DNA from 2 places in the Magnetospira thiophila genome. Region 2 is predicted to be linked to the other one. Evidence: predicted binding sites of a transcription regulator. Region 2 holds the regulator's gene; the other holds the start of a gene.
The links. The regulator PhoB, encoded in region 2, activates phosphate uptake and scavenging genes when phosphate is short. The targets are predictions, from matches to a motif close to TNTCATAAAACTGTCA.
Positions count from the first base shown of each region.

Region 1: the regulator PhoB is predicted to act here: its motif matches at 2,216-2,231, upstream of phnC (phosphonate ABC transporter ATP-binding protein).

Region 1 covers NZ_BAAHXF010000001.1:780,069-784,488, reverse strand. The annotation lists gene ACYQ1P_RS03815 (B12-binding domain-containing radical SAM protein) at 1-1,233, shown strand, start outside; gene ACYQ1P_RS03810 (class I SAM-dependent methyltransferase) at 1,374-2,147, shown strand; gene phnC (phosphonate ABC transporter ATP-binding protein) at 2,309-3,178, shown strand; gene phnD (phosphonate ABC transporter substrate-binding protein) at 3,243-4,253, shown strand; gene phnE (phosphonate ABC transporter, permease protein PhnE) at 4,324-4,420, shown strand, end outside.
Region 2 covers NZ_BAAHXF010000002.1:164,453-168,872, reverse strand. The annotation lists gene pstA (phosphate ABC transporter permease PstA) at 1-596, shown strand, start outside; gene pstB (phosphate ABC transporter ATP-binding protein PstB) at 643-1,425, shown strand; gene phoU (phosphate signaling complex protein PhoU) at 1,454-2,176, shown strand; gene phoB (phosphate regulon transcriptional regulator PhoB) at 2,207-2,899, shown strand; gene ACYQ1P_RS10395 (DUF1190 domain-containing protein) at 2,968-3,534, shown strand; gene ACYQ1P_RS10390 (glutathionylspermidine synthase family protein) at 3,534-3,830, shown strand; gene tnpC (IS66 family transposase) at 3,793-4,420, opposite strand, start outside.

The sequences.
Region 1 (4,420 bases), on a different contig from region 2:
GATATGGAGACCGTGTTCTGGGACGAGCGCAAGGAGGTCATTCCGCTCGATCCGTCGGTCTCCTTGCTGGCGGTCACGGTGGAAACCCATACCGCGCGGCGGGCCTACCAGATTGCCGACCAGTATCGGGCGCTCGGGGCGACCGTGGTTTTCGGCGGGCATCACCCCACCTTCATGCCCGAGGAAGCCTTGCAGCATTGCGATGCGGTGGTGCTCGGGGACGCCGAGGGGGCCTGGGAGGACCTGCTGGCGGATTTTCGGGCCGGGACGCTCAAATCCACCTATCGCAGAAAGGAGGTCGGCGAACTGGCCGGTCTCCGGATGGACCGCAGCCTGTATCGGGGCAAGGGCTACGTCCCGGCCAGCGTCGTCCAGTACGGACGCGGCTGCAAGTTCACCTGCGAGTTCTGCTCCATCCGCGCCTTTTATGGCTCCTGCCTGCGTCAGCGTCCGGTCCGCGAGGTGGTCGCCGAAATCGAGGCGCTCAAACACCGGCACGTTTTTTTCGTCGATGACAATATCTTCGTTGATCGCGACAAGGCCAAGGAGCTGCTCAACGCCCTGGTGCCGCTCAAGGTCACCTGGTCGTGCCAGATTTCCATCGACATCGCCCAGGACCCCGAACTGGTTCGCCTGTTGGAGAAAAGCGGCTGCAACGGGGCGCTGGTCGGTTTCGAGTCGCTCAATCCGATCAACCTGAAACAGATGAAAAAGGGTTGGGGGCTGAAGCGGCAGGACTACGAGACCTCCATTCGAATCCTGCAAGACGCCGGGGTGATGATCTATGGATCGTTCGTCTTCGGCTACGACGCCGACACCCCCGACAGCTTCGAGGAAACGGTTGAATTCGCCATCCGCAACCGGTTTTTCCTCGGCAGTTTCGCTGCCCTGATGCCGACACCGGGCACCCAACTCTATGACCGTCTCCGCGACGAAAAACGGCTGCTGCACGACAAATGGTGGCTCGACCCGAATTTCCGCTACGGCGACGCGGCGTTCGAGCCGCGCGGCATGACCGCCGACCAGTTGACCGAGGGATGCCACTGGGCCAGAACCCAGTTCAACAGTTTGAGCTCCATCAACCGTCGATTCTGGGACCGCCGCACCAACCTGAAGAACCTGCATCGGGCGGCCTTCTTTCTCGGGGCCAATCTGGTGTTTCGCCGCGAGGCGCGGGTCAAGCACGGCAAGCCGCTGGGCAGTGTCGCCCCCCTGGTCCAAGGAAAGGGATGAGCCGCGTCAGGCGTCGGGGAAAGCGCGGCATCCGGATCGGATCGTTTTCGCTGGTGGGACATGGCCGTCTCAGTTAAAACAAGTATCAACTGGAAAATTTCGAAATTAACCAGTCATCATGCGCTTACGGGGGAAGTTAGATGAACTATGCTCACGACCGCGAACCCAATCTCGATTTTCAACAACGGGAACAGGCCCGGAGTGACGCCTTTTCACCCATTTGGCAGGACACCCTGCAAGACGTCTTCGCCGACGTCGCCCCCTACTATGACGTGGCCAGCGATTTCGCCAGTTTCGGCATGTGCAGCCGCTGGCGCAAAACCTTCATCAAATGGATTGAGGTTCAACCGGGCCATCAGGTTCTTGATGTTTGCGCCGGAACCAACGGGGTCGGGATCGCCCTGTTGAAGCGCCAGCCCGACCTGCGGGTCAGCGCCATGGATCGCAGCGCCGAGATGCAGAGCGTGGGACAGCAGCGGGCGCGGGCCAGGGGATTCGAGATCGAGTCCCATATCGGCGATGTGCATGAACTGCCGTTTGCCGATAACAGCTTCGACGTGATTACCCTGCAATTCGCCTCTCGACATCTCAAGATGATTGAACTGGCCTCGGAGATCCGCCGCGTCCTGCGTCCTGGCGGGTCGTTCTATCACAGCGACATGCTGCGCCCGGAAAATCCCGTGGTGGCCAAGCTGTATGGAGCCTATCTGAAGGCCTGCCTGTCGGGCACCGCGCTGGCTTTCCGCAGCGGGTCGGCCGCCTGGAGTTGCCGGGACTATTTCGTGCGCGCCATCGAAATGTTCTATTCCGAAGCGGAACTGACCCAGTTGCTCAAGGGGGTCGGCTTTTCTGAGGTGACCTCGCAAAGGGCACCGGGCGGAATCCTCGCCAGCCACCGGGCGATCAAACGGTGACCGCCTGCCGTCGTGGCGTCGTCCAGGTTATGGACGACTCCCGGCAAAGGTCCATGTTTTCCCCGAACCTTCAGAAAACCGTCATTTATCTCACATCTTCCTGACAGCTTTTCCTTCTAGACAATGCACAAGTCCTGCGTTGCTCAAGGAAGGAGCCTGCTTTGGTCGCGGTCACAGTTCGCAATCTGCACAAGACGTTCGGGAAGCAAAAAAAGGCATTAAAGAATGTCAGCCTGACCCTGGACAAGGGTGAGATGGTGGCCCTGATCGGGGCATCCGGTTCCGGCAAATCGACACTGATCCGGCACATTGCCGGGCTGGTGCCGGGCGACCGAGATTCCGGAATGATCGAGGTTTTTTGCTGCCCGGTGCAGGACAATGGCCGGATTTCCCGCGGCGTGCGCAAGCATCGCAGCGAAATCGGCGTGGTGTTTCAGCAGTTCAATCTGGTCGGACGGTTGTCCGTGCTGACCAATGTGCTGATGGGAGTGCTCGGCCGGGCGCCGGTCTGGCGCACCTGGTTCGGCATTTTCACCCAGGCCGAACGTCAGGCCGCCATGGCCGCCCTGGCGCGGGTCGGCATCGCCGATCATGCGACGCAGCGGGCCTCCAACCTTTCGGGCGGTCAGCAGCAGCGGGCCGCCATCGCGCGCACCATCGTGCAGGGGGCACGGCTGATTCTGGCCGATGAGCCCATTGCCTCGTTGGACCCGGCGTCGTCGCGCAAGGTCATGAACAACTTGGCCCGGGTCAATCAGGACGACGGCGTGACCGTCCTGGTCTCCCTGCATCAGGTGGACTACGCCATCAAATACTGCCCCCGCACCATCGCCATGCGTGACGGGGAAATTATCTTCGACGGACCAAGCGAGATGCTGACGCCGGAGTTCCTCCAGGAACTCTACGGGTCCGACGGCGCGGCCCTGACCGGGTCGAAAAAGAAGGTTCGCAAGCTGACTTCGGCCAAGTCGAAGCCGGGTCACCCGGGCGCGTTCGAGGGGGAAACCGCCCTGGCTTTCGGGGCCGGATAAGCAAACATCGGCCCGCAATTTTACCCCGTTCCTATCGAGAAAACCTCACACGGAGAACAAAGACATGGTTCGCAAAATGTTTTCGGCTGCCCTCGTCGCGGCAACCGCCCTGGCCACCACGGCCGCCCTGGCTGATTACAAGCCGCTGGATGGTGACCCCAAAGAAATCAATTTCGGCATCATCTCCACCGAGTCCACCGTCAATCTGAAGGAACAGTGGATTCCGTTGATGGAAGACATGGAAAAAGCCCTGGGCATGAAGGTCAATCCCTTCTTCGCGCCGGATTACGCGGGCATCATCGAAGGCATGCGCTTCGGCAAGGTGCATGTGGCCTGGTTCGGCAACAAGTCGGGCATGGAAGCGGTTGACCGCGCCGGGGGCGAAGTCTTCGTGCAGACCTCCAAGGCCGATGGCACGCAGGGCTATTATTCCCACATCATCACCAACGTGGCCAACAAGGACATCAACGAACTCAAGGACCTGTTCAAGTGCGACAAGTCCCTGAACTTCGGGATCGGCGATCCGAACTCCACTTCCGGGTTCCTGGTGCCGTCCTACTACGTGTTCGCCAAGAACGGCATCGACCCCAAGAAATGCTTCAAGACCGTGCGTAACGCCAACCACGAAACCAACCTGATGGCCACCGCCAACATGCAGGTGGATGCCGCGGCCAACAATTCCGAGCAGATCGGCCGTTCCCAGATCAAGGCCCCGGACGCCGCCGCCAAGATCAAGGTCATCTGGACCTCGCCGCTGATCCCGTCCGACCCGATGGTCTATCGCAAGGACATGTCCAAGGAACTGAAGTCCAAGATCAAGGCCTTCTTCCTCGGCTACGGCCGCCTCGGCGACACCGAACGCGCCAAGCAGGTTCTGGCCCACATCAGCGACGGTCAGGGCTTCTTCATGGAGAGCAACAACACCCAGCTCTATCCGATCCGTCAGCTCGCCCTGTTCAAGGACAAGCTGAAGATCGAAGGCAGTGAAGGCGCCTCCGAGGCTGAGAAGAAAGAAAAGATCTCGGCCATCGACAAGCAATTGGCCGACCTGGATATCCTGGTCGCCCATCAATAACCAACCCGACAAGAAGCGAGGCATCGGATTCCTTCCGGTGCCTCGTTGCTTGATGCAAGGACTCCAGCCCATGAGCAGCGCCGCATCCCAAGAGACGTTCCACGAACAGGTTCCGCCACGCGACCTGAAACGCTCGCTGATCAACCTTCTCGGTTGGGCCACCCTGC
Region 2 (4,420 bases):
CGGCGGTCTATCTGGAAGAATTTGCGCCGGTCAACAAGTTTACCGACCTGATCGAGGTCAACATCAACAATCTGGCTGCCGTGCCCTCCATCGTCTTCGGGCTGTTGGGTCTGGCCGTCTTTCTCAATGTGTTCGGGTTGCCCCGCTCGGCCCCGCTGGTCGGCGGTCTGGTGCTGACCCTGATGACCCTGCCAACCATCATCATCGCCTCGCGGGCCGCCTTGAAATCGGTGCCGCCCTCCATCCGCGAAGCGGCGCTCGGCGTTGGGGCCTCCAAGATGCAATCCATCTTCCACCATGTGCTGCCCCTGGCCATGCCCGGGATGCTGACCGGCACCATTATCGGCATGGCCCAGGCACTGGGCGAAACAGCGCCGCTGCTGATGATCGGCATGGTCGCCTTCATCGTCGACATTCCGGCCTCCCCGTTCGACTCGGCGACTGTTCTGCCGGTTCAGATCTATCTTTGGGCCGATAGCCCGGAACGGGCTTTCGTGGAACGCACTTCAGCCGCCATCATGGTGCTGTTGGCATTCCTTATTTTCATGAACGCCGCAGCGGTTCTGCTGCGTAAAAAGTTCGAACGTCGCTGGTAGGAGCAGATCCGTGAGCAACGAACAATTGACGACCCCCAGCAAGACCCTGGGCACACCGTTTCTGAGCGAAGGCACGCCCAAGGTGGCGGCGCGCAACGTCAATGTCTATTACGGCGAAAAGCACGCCATCCGGGATGTCAGCATGGACATTGCCGAGAAGCAGGTGACGGCCTTTATCGGACCCTCCGGGTGCGGCAAGTCGACCTTCCTGCGCACCCTCAACCGGATGAACGACACCATCGACATCTGTCGGGTGACCGGGGATATCCGCATCGACGACTCCGACATCTATGACAAGAAAATGGATGTGGTGCAGCTTCGGGCGCGGGTCGGCATGGTGTTCCAGAAACCGAACCCCTTCCCCAAGTCGATCTATGAAAACGTCGCCTACGGACCGCGCATTCATGGCTTGATTGATCACAAGGACGAAATGGACGCCCTGGTCCAGTTCAGCCTTGAAAAAGCGGGCCTGTGGAACGAGGTCAAGGATCGCCTGGATCAGCCGGGCACCGGCCTGTCGGGCGGCCAGCAACAGCGTCTGTGCATTGCCCGCGCCATAGCCGTGCAGCCGGAAATCATCCTTATGGACGAGCCCTGCTCGGCGCTCGATCCGATCGCCACGACGAAAATCGAGAACCTCATCGACGAACTGCGCGAGAGTTTCACCATCGTCATCGTCACCCATTCCATGTCCCAGGCGGCGCGCGTTTCGCAAAAGACCGCGTTCTTCCATCTCGGCGATTTGGTGGAGTTGGACGGCACCGAGACCATCTTCACCAATCCGCAGGAGCAACGCACTCAGGATTACGTCACTGGCCGCTTCGGCTGAAGACGACGAGGCAACAAGGATCAGACCCATGTCGCAAACGACCAACCACGAACATACCATGCGCACTTTCGATCAGGAGCTCAAGGCCCTGGAGAACACCCTGGCCAAGATGGGCGGTCTGGTGGAAGCCCAGCTTTCCGATGCCATTCTCGCCCTGGTCCGCGGCGATACCGAATTGTCCATGGAAGTCATCGCCCATGACAAACGTATCGACGAGTTGGAATCCGATATCGACCACAAAACCCTGCGCATACTGGCCCTGCGCCAGCCCCAGGCCATCGACCTGCGGGGCGTGGTCAGCGCCCTGAAGGTGGCTAGCACCCTGGAGCGCATGGGCGATTACGCCAAGAACATGGCCAAGCGCAATCTGGCTCTGGCCAAGGCCCCGAATTTCAACGGTGCCGTGGCCACCATCTCGCGCATGGGCAGTCTGGTCCAGGAAATGGTCAAGAACGTGCTCGATGCCTACCTCAGTCGGGATGTCGCCATGGCGACCGATGTGTGGAACCGGGACGAGGAAGTCGACCATCTGCACACCAGCTTGTTCCGCGAACTGCTGACCTATATGATGGAAGACCATCGCAACATCACCGCCTGCACGCACCTGTTGTTCATTGCCAAGAACATGGAACGTGTCGGTGACCATGCGACCTTCATCGCCGAACAGGTGCATTTCCTGGTCGAAGGCAGTGTCCCCGATGAGGAGCGCCCGAAAGAGGACGAGTCCAGCACCATTGTCGTGACACCGTAAGCCGCAGCGGAACCCCGGAGTTCGAAACTGATGAAGCCGTTGATTCTTATTGTTGAAGACGAGGCACCGCAAGCCGAAGTGTTGCGCTACAATCTGGAAAAAGCCGACTTTCGCACCAGCATCGCCGGCAGTGGCGAGATCGCCCTGGCCAAGGTGGGGGAGGAGCCGCCGGATCTGGTCATTCTCGACTGGATGCTGCCCGAATTGTCCGGGCTTGAGGTCTGCCGCCGTTTGCGCGCCAACAAGGAAACCCGCGCCCTGCCGGTGATTATGCTCACCGCCCGCGGCGAAGAGGGCGACCGCATTCGTGGCCTCGACAATGGGGCCGACGACTACGTGGTCAAGCCCTACCTGCCCAGCGAGATGGTGGCCCGGGTGCGCGCCGTACTGCGCCGTTCCCGCCCCTCGCTCGGCGAAGACAAGCTCGATTACGGCGATATCTCCATTGATCTGCTGGAACACAAGGTCACCCGCAACGGCAAGCTGGTGCATCTGGGGCCGACCGAATTCCGCCTGCTCACCACCCTGATCGAGCGGCCGGGGCGGGTCTATTCCCGCGAACAGTTACTGGACATGGTCTGGGGCCGCAATATCCACGTGGAAGAACGCACCGTCGATGTGCATATCCGGCGTCTGCGCAAGGCATTGAACGATGACGATCAGCCCGATCTGATCCGTACCGTGCGCGGGGCCGGTTATTCCATGGACGAGGAAAAGACCTGACTCGGCTTGCGGTCGGGGGTAGGCTCTCCCATCTTATTTGAGTACCCCCCCTCGTGAGGAGAAGTTGTATGAAGCGTTCACGTCACGTCGCCCTGGTCATGATGGGGGCCAGTGTTCTGGCGCTCACCGCCTGTAGTGAGAGCGAAGTGGATGTGGGCGTCTTCGACAGCGTCGACCAATGCATGATCACCCCGGGCATGACCCAGGAACTCTGCACCGACGCCCTGGCCCAGTCTAAAGCCGAGCATGTGAAAGTGGCCCCCAAGTACACCGCCCAGGCCGACTGCGAAGCCGATTTCGGTGCCGGTCAGTGCGAGACGGCGCCCTATCAGACTCAATCCGGCGGTTCGGTTTTCATGCCCATGATGATGGGTTTCATGATGGGGCAGATGTTGGGCGGCAGGAGCCAGCCGCTGTATCGTTCCTCCGATGACGCCAAATCCTACCGCACCGCCGACAATAAGCCGGTAGCCACCAAAACAGGACTGACCAAGGTGCCGCAATCCCTGACCCAGTCCCCCAGCGTCAAGACCTCGACCATAAGCCGGGGCGGCTTCGGCAGTCGCGCCACCGGTCTTACGCAGACCGCGCGGATGCCTACCGGAAGTCGCAGCTTCGGCGGTTTCGGCGGCTGATGCAACGCCTCCCCCTGACCGAACGGGAAGACTGGAGAGCCACCGCCGCCGAGCACGGCTTCGATTTCCACACCTTCGACGGCGATCCCTATTGGGACGAGAGTGCCTGTTATCGTTTTTCCCTCGCCCAGATCGAAGACCATCTGGAAAACCCGGCGACGGAATTGGAGCAGCTTTGCTTCGAGGTGGTGGAACGGGCCATTGCCGATGATGAGGTGCTCCTGAAACGTAATTGCTCACCCCCTTGGGTGATGTCCGTCACGTTGCCACCGGCAGGGCGGTACCGTCAAGGGTGAGTCTGATGGCGGGGAGGATTCCGATTCCTCGTCGTCGGGCGGTTTCGAGGACGGATCTGACGTTGGCGTAGAGGGTGGCGCCCCACTCGGATCGGAAGCAATTGGTGACCTTGCGGAAGATGACGCATGGCCGGAGCGCCTGTTCGGAGCCGTTGTTGGTGGCCGGGATGGCGCGGTTGGTGACGAAGACGAAGAGGTTCTGGCGGAAGCGCTTGATGGAACGGAGCAGCTTCTCTCCGGCCGTGGTGGCGGGGACGATCTTCAGCAATTCGTCGAGCCGGGACTGGAGGCGGGAGTGATAGGCCGCCAGGGTCGCATCGGCCAAATCCGGTCGGCGCCGGCCGATGCGGGTGGCCCGCTTCAGCAGGGCCCCGAGGCCGGGAGCCAGGGCATCGTCGCCCGCGTCGATGGCATATTGGATGTCGCGCAGCAGGTGGGCGAGGCAGGCCTGATGGTCCTTGGCGGCCCACCCCATCTGCGCCGCCAGCCGGTCGGATACCCAGAAATCGGGGCGAACCTCGCCGAGGAATTCCTCGACCACCGCCTTGCCGCGCGAGGGTCGGATGACGAAGCAGGCGCTGTCGCCGTGG